2 linked regions of the Rhodopseudomonas palustris genome follow. The protein of the gene in region 2 interacts with the protein of the main gene of each other region in a pairwise test. Links are inferred from orthologs where the notes say so. Each region holds a gene or a part of one and is shown on either strand. Other genes may lie near its edges.

Region 1 (4,713 bases), 1.7 Mb from region 2 along the record:
CGGCAATTATCAGCGAAGCAACGGCATTGATCGCCGGACGCTCGGTCAACAGCACGATATCGACGCCGTCGCCACGCCCGGCCGCGGCGAGCAAATCCAGATCGGCCGGGGCGATATTACGCCCGTCGTACAGGCCGCGGCTGCATTGGCGTCCGACGATCGCTGCCGCCAATACTGAGGGCGCGGAGGCACCCCGCGGGAGATCGATCCTCACCCGTCCGTCTTCGTCGACAGGCCGCACGGTCGCGGACAGACCGAACACCGGCGCTGCCTGCACGATGTTCTCGGTGGCGGCGCCGAGGCTGGCGAACAGATGATGGTCGTCCGGATCAACCACCGGACAGCGACGGGAAAAATCCGGAACGATGGCGAGCGCGGAGTCGCCGAGTACGAAGCGCCACGGCTGGGTGTTGTGGCTGCTCGCCGCGAGCGTGGCGCAGCGCACCAGTTCGGAAAGCGCAGCCGAGCCGGAGAGGTCCACGTTCAGCGGCCGCCGAATCCCGGCTGCGGCCTCGCGCCATTGACCGACGCCCTGCCTCGACCACAGCACGGCGCCAGTGGCAGCGGCTGCAACAGTTGCAGCGCCCCCTATCACGATCGACCGGCGGTTCATCGCGTGCTCCGCGCTGGGTCTGCACAACAGCACAGCCCTATCCGGGCGGAATTGTCCTTTGTCAACACGTCGATACGAAAACGCGGCCCGTCAGGGCCGCGTTTCAACTCGACCAGTCGCCCGGCGATTACGCCTGCGGCTGCGGCTCCAGGCCCGGATCGGGCCGCGGACGCGGCTTGCCGGCGGGCGGCACCGCGGAGGTGCGCGGGCCCGAGGGCTCCAGCACCGACTCGCGGTTCGGCTTCTTGCCGTTGATGAGATCGGTGATCTCGTCGCCGGTCAGCGTTTCGAACTCCAACAGGCCCTTGGCGAGCGCTTCGAGGTCGGCGCGCTTCTCGGTGAGAATGCGGGTCGCCTCGTTGTAGCCCTCTTCCACCAGCCGCTTGATCTCGGCGTCGATCTTCTGGACCGTCGCTTCCGACGCATTCTGAGTGCGCGACACCGACATGCCGAGGAACACCTCGTCCTGGTTCTCGCCGTAGGACACGGTCCCGAGTTCTTCCGACAGGCCCCAGCGCGTGACCATCATCCGGGCCAGGCGGGTCGCCTGCTCGATGTCGGACGACGCGCCGGAGGTCACCTTCTGACGGCCAAACACCAGCTCTTCGGCGACACGGCCGCCCATCATGATGGCGAGGCGCGAGGTCATCTGCTCCAGCGACATCGACAGCTTGTCGCGTTCCGGAAGCTGCATCACCATGCCGAGCGCACGGCCGCGCGGAATGATGGTGGCCTTGTGGATCGGGTCGGTGGCGATGACGTTGAGGCCGACGATGGCGTGACCGCCCTCGTGATAGGCCGTCAGCATCTTCTCTTCCTCGGTCATCACCAGCGACTTGCGCTCGGCGCCCATCATCACCTTGTCCTTGGCGTCCTCGAACTCGGCTTGCGTCACCATGCGCTTGTTGCGCCGGGCCGCCATCAAGGCCGCTTCGTTGACGAGGTTCATCAGGTCGGCGCCGGAGAAACCCGGGGTGCCGCGCGCGATGGTCTTGAGGTTGATATCCGGCGCCAGCGGCACCTTGCGGACATGCACCTTGAGGATCTGCTCGCGGCCGACCACGTCCGGATTGGGCACCACGACCTGACGGTCGAAGCGGCCGGGACGCAGCAGCGCGGGATCGAGCACGTCGGGCCGGTTGGTGGCCGCGATCAGGATCACGCCTTCGTTGGCCTCAAAGCCGTCCATCTCGACCAGCAACTGGTTCAGGGTCTGCTCGCGCTCGTCATTGCCGCCGCCGAGGCCGGCGCCACGATGACGGCCGACGGCGTCGATTTCGTCGATGAAGATGATGCAGGGCGCGTTCTTCTTGGCCTGCTCGAACATGTCACGGACGCGGGAGGCGCCGACGCCGACGAACATTTCGACGAAGTCCGAACCCGAGATCGTGAAGAACGGCACGTTGGCTTCGCCGGCGACCGCACGCGCGATCAGCGTCTTACCCGTACCGGGCGGACCGACCAGCAGCACGCCGCGCGGGATTCGTCCGCCGAGGCGCTGGAATTTTCCGGGATCGCGCAGAAACTCGACGATCTCCTGTAGGTCCTGCTTGGCTTCGTCGACGCCGGCGACGTCTTCGAACGTCACGCGGCCGTGGGCCTCCGTGAGCATTTTCGCGCGCGACTTGCCGAAGCCCATCGCCTTGCCGGCGCCGCCCTGCATCTGCCGCGACAGGAAGATCCACACGCCGATCAGCGCGATGAACGGCAGCCAGGAGACGAGCAGCGACACGAACCACGGCACGTTGTCGCCCGGCGGCTTCGCGGTGATCGCGACCTTGCCGTTGTACAGGCGCGTGACGAGCGACGGATCGTTCGGCGCGTAGGTCTGGAAGCTCGAGCCGTTGGTGAAGGTGCCGTGAATTTCCTGGCCCTGGATCACCACGTCGCGAACGTGATTCTGATCGACCTCGCTGAGTAGCTGCGAGAACGAGATATCCTGCGATGCAGTGCGCTGGCCGGGATTCTGGAAGAGCGTAAACAGCGCCAAAAGCAGCAAGACGATAATGACCCAGAGGGCGAAATTCCGCAGATTGGCGTTCATCGATCTTCCTTATCGGTCGCGCGGATCGCGATCCTTTAGCCCGGGTGCCGCGAGACTGTCCTCGGACCGGCCAATCCACAATCTAGGTGTCACACGGCCGCCTGCCAAGAGAACCGTTCAGGACTATTTAGCGCATTTCGGCCTTCCGAAGGCTCAAATCACGGAGAGTTCGGCCGCTGTCGGAGCCGTCGGAACGCGGATGCGAGCGGGTCAGCCCGTCTTCCGCCGCCGCATCGGCGCTGCGGCAAACTTCAGGCAAACTGGTGTCAAAGTGATTACGGCCCCGGCAAGCGTTTGTTTCAGCTTGATTTGCCCCGGTTTCGGGGCCGGCCTGGCGGCGGCCGATTGAAGCGCAGCGGCCAATGCCTCGACCTTGCCGAGTTCAGGCCGGCCTTCCCGGCCGGCGCGGCCGATCGCACGTAGCAACAACCGAATCCGGATTTCCGCGGCGAGTGCGTAAAATACCGAGGCGTCGAAGCTCTGCGGCGGGTGATCCGCGCTGCGCATCGCCAGGAACCGCTCCGCGCCATCGACCAGCAGCTCCAGCGCGGCCTCGGCGCGGGCGGCGCGGGCGGCCAGCCGCGCCAGATTGCGCGAATCGCATCCCTCGGCGGCCAGCAGCGGCATCAGTTCGCGCAGACGGGGGCGGGTGAACCGGGGATCGGCATTGCTCGGGTCGATCGCAAATCCGATCTTCGCCCTGTCGAGCGTCGCAACGAGGCGCCGTTTCGGCACGTCCAGCAACGGACGGACCAGCACCGCACCGTCGCGCACCGTCTCGCGCGGCATCGCGGCCAGGCCGGCGATGCCGCTGCCGCGGGACAGCCGCATCAGCACGGTCTCGGCCTGATCGTCGCGGGTGTGCGCGGTCATGATATGCGCGGCGCCGACCGCCTTCGCCACCTTGGCCAGCAGCCGATAGCGCGCCGCGCGCGCGGCCGCCGGCAATCCCGTGTTCGGCTTGTCGCCGGTCCAGCGCAGCGTCCGGTGCGGCAGATCGAGCTTGCGGGCGAGCTGCTTGACCGACCGCGCCTCGCGGGCCGCTTCCGGCCGCAGGCCGTGGTCGATGGTGACGACGAACAGCGCGGGCCCGCGCTTACGCGCCTTGCGCCAGCGCGCGGCGAGCCACATCAGCGCCAGCGAATCCGGACCGCCGGACACCGCGAGCACGATCGCGGGGACCGCCTTCCAGTCGGCGAACAGATCAGAAGCCTCGCGCGCCGAAATCGGCGCTTCGTCATTGCCGGACATCAGCGGCTCGATCCCTGGCGATTGGCACCGGCTCGGCCGGGGCTCTCGTCAGCCTAGCACTTGAGCTTCTTCTGCTCGGCGTCGACTGCCTTCTTCACGCCGGCCGACGCCTTCGGATATTTGCGGCCGATCTCGCCCAGCGCGGCGCAGGCGGCTTCCTTTTCCTTCAGCGCCGACAGCGACTGGCCGAGCCGCAGCAGCGCATCGGGCGCCTTCGCCGACTTCTCGTATTTGCTGGTGACCGCAAGGAAGGCTTCCGCCGCGTCGCGATACATCTGGCGCTGGAAGAAGCTCTCGCCCAGCCAGTATTGCGAATCCGGCGTCAGCGCGTCGTTGGGATATTTGCTCGCGAAGTTGCGCATCGTCTCCTCGGCGAGCGCGTAGTCGCGGCGCTGCATGTAGCCGATGCCGAGATCGAACTCGTCGCGTGGGCTGGCCGACGGCGGCAGCGTGGTCAATCCCGCCCCGCCCGTCGCGCGCGGCGCCTGCTGCGGCGGCGCGCCGGCGTCGGGATAGCGACCGCCGGGATTGTTCGACAGGTCGAGCGGCGCGCCCGCCACCCCACCCTGCTCGGCCGGGATCGGCAATTGTCCGCCACCGAGCGCACGCGGGACGCCGGGCGCCGCCGGATTCTGGCTCGGATCGAACGCATCGCCACGGCGGCGGCCTGTCGCCGGAGGCGCCACCGCCTGGTCCTGCACGATCGGCGCCTGCGGCTGCTGACCATAGACCGGCGCCTGCTGCGGCGGCTGGCCGTAGACCGGCGGTTGCTGCGCGGCGGCCGCCGGAGGGGCGACGTTGCCCG
Region 2 (6,100 bases):
GATGACTTCGCCGTCGAGGTTGAACAGCGGGCCGCCGGAATTGCCGCGATTGATCGCCGCGTCGGTCTGGATGTAGCTGTCATACGGCCCGGAATTGATGTCGCGATTGCGCGCCGAGACGATGCCGGCGGTGACCGTGCCGCCGAGCGAGAACGGATTGCCGATCGCCACCACCCATTCGCCGAGCCGCAGCTTGTCACTGTCGCCGAACTTCACCGCCACCAGCGGCTTGTTGGCCGGCGGCTTGAACTTCAGCACCGCGAGATCCGTCTTCTTGTCCACGCCGACCAGCTCGGCCTTGATCTTGGTGCCGTCGTTCATGATCAGGTTGATCTCGTCGGCGTCGGCGATGACGTGATTGTTGGTCACGGCAATGCCTGCGGTGTCGACGATGAAACCCGAGCCGAGCGAGTTGGTCTTGCGCGGGCCGCCGCCCTTCTCGCCGCGGCGGTTCTTGAAGAAGTCCTCGAAGAACTCCTCGAACGGCGAGCCCGGCGGCAGATTCGGCTTGGCGCTGTTGCCCTCGCTGGGCGCGCTCTTGGCCTCGACCGTCTGGGTGGTCGAGATGTTGACCACGGCGTCGATGACCTTCTCGGCGACGTCCGCGATGCCCTCGGGGCCGCGGGCCTGCGCCGGGGCCGCGGTCAAGGCGGCGGCGCCGAGGCACAGCGCCGCCAGCAAAGGCCTGATCCGGAAGCTCAAGGCGGTGATCGCAACGGGCATGATGGGGGCGTCTCCTGCATCGAGGCCGGGCGCCTTGGGCGCTGCCGCTTGAAAACTCTGCGTCCGATCCGGGAACCGGGGCAAGCATCGGAATCGTTCGAAACTACCCCATCCGCAACACCGATTGCGGCGAAAAACGGACGTCCCTGCTCACGATGCCGTTGAAAACTGTCCGATCGCGCGCCTCCGCGAGGTCAGCGGCGGACCACCCAGATCAGGATCAGGCCGAGCACGGCCGAGACGATGCCGACCACGCGCAGCACGTTGTCGGGAGTCGCCAACGCGCTTTTCATGGCGCGACGCATCCAGCTCGGGCTCGCGGCGAAGATCAGGCCTTCCAAAACGAACAACACACCCACCCCGATCAGGAGGTCGGCGAACGCGAAAGACCCCATGCGACTGTATCCCCCGGCCGGGAATCTCGCCCGACAGCCATTATCGACGAAGCGCAGGCCGCGGCCTGCGCTTCTGATTTCGGCGCTGTTCTAGAGCAATTCCGTGTCTGATGAAATCAGAACCGGAAACGCTAGCGTGGCGCGGCAGCCGGTTCCGGCGCAGCCTGCGCCGCACCCGGCGCCGCAGTCGCCGGCCGTGTCGCGGGCCTGCCGGACGAATTGGCGAAGAAGCGGAAGAACTCCGAATCGGGCCGCAGCAGGAAGCGGGTGTCCGAGCTCTTCAGCGACTGATCGTAGGCCGTCATCGACCGATAGAACGAGAAGAACTCCGGGTCCTTGCCGTAAGCAGCCGCGAACAGACGGTTGCGCTCGGCGTCGCCGGAACCGCGGATTTCTTCAGCCTGCGAATTCGCCTCGGCCACGATCACCGTGGCCTCACGGTCGGCCTTGGAGCGGATCTCCTGCGCCTTCTGTCCGCCCTGGGCGCGGAACTCGGCCGCCTCGCGCTGACGTTCCGTCTGCATCCGCTGATACACCGCCTGGCTGTTCTGATCCGGCAGATCGGCGCGGCGGATGCGGACATCGATGACCTCGATGCCGTAGCCATCCGCCTCGCGGTCGAGCTGGGCCCGAATCCGCTGCATCAGGCCCTCGCGCTCGTCGCGCACCACCTGAATGAAGGTGACCTCGCCGAGCACACGACGCAATGCCGCGTTCAACAGCGTGGTCAGCTGGATGTTTGCGGCCGGGATCGACCCGATGCTCTGGTAGAAGCGCAACGCGTTTTTGATGCGGTAGCGGGCGAACGCATCGACCACGAGCCGCTTCTGATCCGAAGCGATCACTTCCTGCGACGGATTTTCGAGGTCGAGAATCCGCTTGTCGATGCTGATCACGGTGTCGATGAACGGCGCCTTGAAGTGAAGCCCCGGTTCAGTGACGACTCGCACCGGCTCGCCGAGCCGGACCAGCAACACCTGCTCGGTCTGGCGGACGGTGAACAACGACGACCAGCCGACGATGATCGCCACGAGCAGGACGATCAGGGCAACGATACCTGCGATTCCGGCCTTCATCGGTTGCCTCCGCCCTGGGTCTGCTGGTTCTGCGGCGGCGTCGGTGTGGCCGGCGCCGTGCGGCGCGGGCTCAGCTCACTCAGCGGCAGATACGGCACGATGCCCTGGCCTCCCCCGGGGCCCGACCCCGAATCGTAAACCAGCTTCTCGGCAGGGCCGAGCACGCGCTCCATGGTTTCGAGATAGATCCGCTGACGGGTCACGTCGGGAGCCTTCCTGTATTCTTCATAGACGTCGAGGAAGCGCGCGCTCTGGCCCTTGGCCTCGGCAACCGCCTGGCCTTTGTAGCCCTCGGCCGCCTGGATGATCTGCGCGCCGCGACCTCTGGCGTCGGGGATGACGCGGTTGGCGTAAGTCTGCGCTTCGTTCTGCAGACGCTCGAGGTCGGCGCGCGCAGCCTGGACGTCGCGGAACGCGTCGATGACCTGCTGCGGCGGATCCACCTTCTGCATCTGCACCTGCTGCACCAGAACGCCGGCGCCGTAGCCGTCGAGCGTCTTCTGCATCAGTTCCTGCACGCCGCTCTCGATCGTGGTCCGGGCGCCGGTCAGGATCGGCTGGATGTTGGAGCGGCCGATCACTTCGCGCATCGCGCTTTCGGCGACCGCCTTCACGGTGCCTTCCGGGTTCTGGATGTTGAACAGGAAGTTGCCGACACCGTCGGGCTTGATTCGCCACAACACGGCGAAATCGACGTCGACGATGTTCTCGTCGCCGGTCAGCATCAGGCTTTCCTCGGGCACGTCGCGTGCCGTCGTGCCGCGCCGGGCCGGATCGTTGATCAGCGTCATGCCGATGCTGATCGTCGACACGCGCAGCGCCTTCGGCAGCAACACGGTCTCGATCGGATACGGCAGATGATAATTCAGACCGGGCTGCACGGTGCGGACGTGCTTGCCGAAGCGCAGCACGACGCCGAGCTCTTCGGACTGCACCCGGAAGAAGCCGGACAGGCCCCAGATCGTCAAGGCGCCGAGCACCGCGATGGCGATGCCGAGACTGCTGAAATAACCGCCGGGAAGCAATTGCTGCAGCCGGTCCTGGCCGCGACGGAGCAGATCTTCCAGGTCAGGCGGCCGCGGTCCCGATGGTTGCGGTCCGGAGCCCCAAGGACCCTTCGGGCCAGAACCCCAGGGTCCTCCGCCTTGATTCTTCCACGGCATCAATAGTCTCCTCAGCGGTCCGGCGAACGTGCGGACCCCAATTCGTGCACGGCTTTATAGGGGACAGGCCCGGCAGGCACAACGCGCGTCGTCACATGTCGCGAGCTAAGCCCTGACGCAATTTTGTCAATGTGGATCGCGCCGCGCTCAAGGTTAACGTGCAGTGCAGCGTCGATAGGTCACATATGAGACATCGGCGCTGTCCTGAGGTCCAGCGGCGTGGCGTGTCCGCGCGAGCTCCTCCCACTGCGTCGGATCGAGCGCCGGGAAACTGGTATCGCCTTGCGGGCTGGCGTGTACCTCGGTCAATTCGATACGCGAGGCGCAAGGCAGCCAGTGCGCGTAGATTTCCGCCCCGCCGATCACCGCGATTTCGGTGGCAAAACGCCGCAGCGCGTCGCCGGCAGCGACCTGCTCCGCGGCATCGAACGACGTCGCGACCACCACGCCGTCCGCCTGGAAATGCGGGTCACGGGTCACCACGATGTTGGTTCGACCCGGCAATGGCCGGCCGATCGACTGATAGGTCTTGCGGCCCATGATCACCGGCTTGTTCAGCGTGAGCTGCTTGAAGCGCTGCAGATCGGATTTGAGCCGCCAGGGAATGGCGTTGCCCTGCCCGATCACGCCGTTGTCGGCGACCGCGACGATGAGGACGATGGGGATCATGCCGCGGGACGCAGAACGTAAGCTTCGTCCACGTAGGTGCCGTTACGATAGGCGCCACGGACTCGACCATCGGGCGATGAAACAGACTTTACTGCTTGGACGATCGGATTGTCCCGCTTGACCACCGAATACCGCAAGTCGTGCCGGCCGGGAAGTTCGTCGCGATGATCCACGATCGTCTGAGCCACGCGAATAGTCTCGTCCAATGTGTCACCACCTCGATCGAGAGGCACAATGTAGAGACGTCCGCGCCCCTCGTCGTCCAGGGCCCAAATCGCGGTCTCGACCAGAAATCCGTCTCGCTCGAGAAGGTCGAGCAAGTGGCGAGCGGTCTCGAACTCCTCTGCTACAGCTTGCTGCGCAACCATGGGAGAATACCTCCTTCGATAGCTCGTACCAGATTGGAGGCATCGTCTGATCCGATGTCTCCATAGCGACTAGCTTCATCCCAACCCGCCACAATCTGCCAATACCCCTCGAATTCGGCGTTGAGCTGCCTGCGAGACTTGAGCTCGTCCTCCAGACGACAAAGCTTTACGAGCTTGATAAGATCGTGAGTGAACACATCCCTCACAAGGACTCTGTCAGGCAGCGTATCGGCATTGAATTGTGACGACAAGATCGCCTTCAGCGTCAGTTCGATCGCATATCCAGCTAGGTAATAGGCGTTTCCGCTGCTGCCCGCGTCCAGCAGAAGCTTGGCATCGTGCAGTTTTGCGTCGGACAGAGCGACCAACCGGGCTTTGCTGATTTCGACCATGACCGCTACACCGCCACCTCCGCCTTGATGTGCGGGTGCGGGTCGTAGCCCTGCAGCGTGAAGTCCTCGTAGCGGAAGCCGAAGATGTCGGTGACGGCGGGATCGATCGTCATCACCGGCAGCGCGCGCGGCGCGCGGGTCAGCTGCAGTCGCGCTTGCTCGAGGTGGTTGGAATACAGATGCGCGTCGCCCAGCGTGTGAACGAAATCCCCGGGCTGCAGGCCGGTCACCTGCGCCACCATCATCGTCAGCAGCGCGTAGGACGCAATGTTGAACGGCACGCCGAGAAACGCATCGGCGGAACGTTGATACAACTGGCACGACAGCTTGCCGTTCGCGACGTAGAACTGGAACAGGCAGTGGCATGGCGGCAGCGCCATCTTCTCGACATCCGCCGGGTTCCACGCGGTAACGATCAGCCGCCGCGAATCCGGGTTGCGCTTGATCATGTCGACCACGCCCGCGATCTGGTCGATGCTGCCGCCGTCGGCGGTCGGCCAGGACCGCCATTGCGCGCCGTAGACCGGGCCGAGATCGCCGTTGGCGTCCGCCCATTCGTCCCAGATCGTGACGCCGTGATCGCGCAGATATTTGATGTTGGTGTCGCCCTGCAGAAACCACAGCAGTTCGTGGACGATCGCCTTCAGCGGCAGCCGCTTGGTGGTCAGCATCGGGAAGCCGGCCGCCAGATCGAACCGCATCTGATGGCCGAACACGGACAGCGTGCCGGTGCCGGTGCGGTCGTGCTTCTCGGCGCCGTCGCTGAGGATGCGCTCGAGCAGGTCGTGGTACTGGATCATCGGTCGTCGGTGCCCGGAATGGCGCCGGCGTGGCAGCCGCCGGAAGCGGCCGCTGCGCAAGGCTGCGGATATACGGAATCCATGCCGAAAATACCCCTGCCGGTCGAAACAACAAGGATTGATCGCGCCCGCGCCGCGGCCGTCAACCGCTTTCTCAATGGCTCGAACGTTTCAGAACCAGGCCCCATTTCTGCAGCTCGGTCTGCACGCGCGCGTGCAGCGCGCCGGGGGTGCGTTGGTCCGGCGGCGGAACAATGACGCCGAGGCCGATGAGCGGATCGCGAACCTCGGGCTGGTCCAGCGCCCGCGCCACCGACTCGTTCAGGATGGCGACGATCCGATCGGGCGTGCCTTTCGGCGCGAACAGGGCGTTCCAGGCCTCGACCTCGAAAGCCGGCAGGCCGGTCTCGGCGGCGGTCGGCACTGTCGGCAGAGCAGGATCGCGTTGGGGACTGGCGATGACATAGGCCCTCACCGCACCGTCGCGCAGCGGGACCACCACGTTGACGATCTG

The links. The genes of interacting proteins can lie anywhere in the genome.
Region 1: the proteins of hflK (region 2) and ftsH interact in binary tests that used the Escherichia coli proteins (3 or more experiments, as listed by UniProt). The link is inferred for Rhodopseudomonas palustris from one-to-one orthologs.

Annotation. Positions count from the first base shown.
Region 1 is NZ_CP140155.1:362,470-367,182, reverse strand. Bases 200-3,073 are described here. They hold ftsH (ATP-dependent zinc metalloprotease FtsH), read right to left. Parts: upstream 2,658-3,073; coding sequence 741-2,657; downstream 200-740. Other genes in these bases: tilS (tRNA lysidine(34) synthetase TilS), read right to left, coding at 2,868-3,073; SR870_RS01660 (Acg family FMN-binding oxidoreductase), read right to left, coding at 200-613. Outside these bases: more of SR870_RS01660, read right to left, coding at 1-199; more of tilS, read right to left, coding at 3,074-3,908; tol-pal system protein YbgF, read right to left, coding at 3,962-4,713. UniProt on the Escherichia coli protein: Acts as a processive, ATP-dependent zinc metallopeptidase for both cytoplasmic and membrane proteins. Plays a role in the quality control of integral membrane proteins.
Region 2 is NZ_CP140155.1:2,092,553-2,098,652, forward strand. The notes cover bases 1,275-4,132. They hold hflK (FtsH protease activity modulator HflK), read right to left. Parts: upstream 3,358-4,132; coding sequence 2,191-3,357; downstream 1,275-2,190. Other genes in these bases: hflC (protease modulator HflC), read right to left, coding at 1,275-2,194; SR870_RS09480 (dihydrofolate reductase), read right to left, coding at 3,511-4,026; SR870_RS09485 (hypothetical protein), read right to left, coding at 4,023-4,132. Also shown: SR870_RS09460 (Do family serine endopeptidase), read right to left, coding at 1-723; SR870_RS09465 (DUF2065 domain-containing protein), read right to left, coding at 918-1,118; more of hflC, read right to left, coding at 1,250-1,274; more of SR870_RS09485, read right to left, coding at 4,133-4,394; SR870_RS09490 (hypothetical protein), read right to left, coding at 4,373-4,786; SR870_RS09495 (thymidylate synthase), read right to left, coding at 4,792-5,586; SR870_RS09500 (tripartite tricarboxylate transporter substrate-binding protein), read right to left, coding at 5,741-6,100.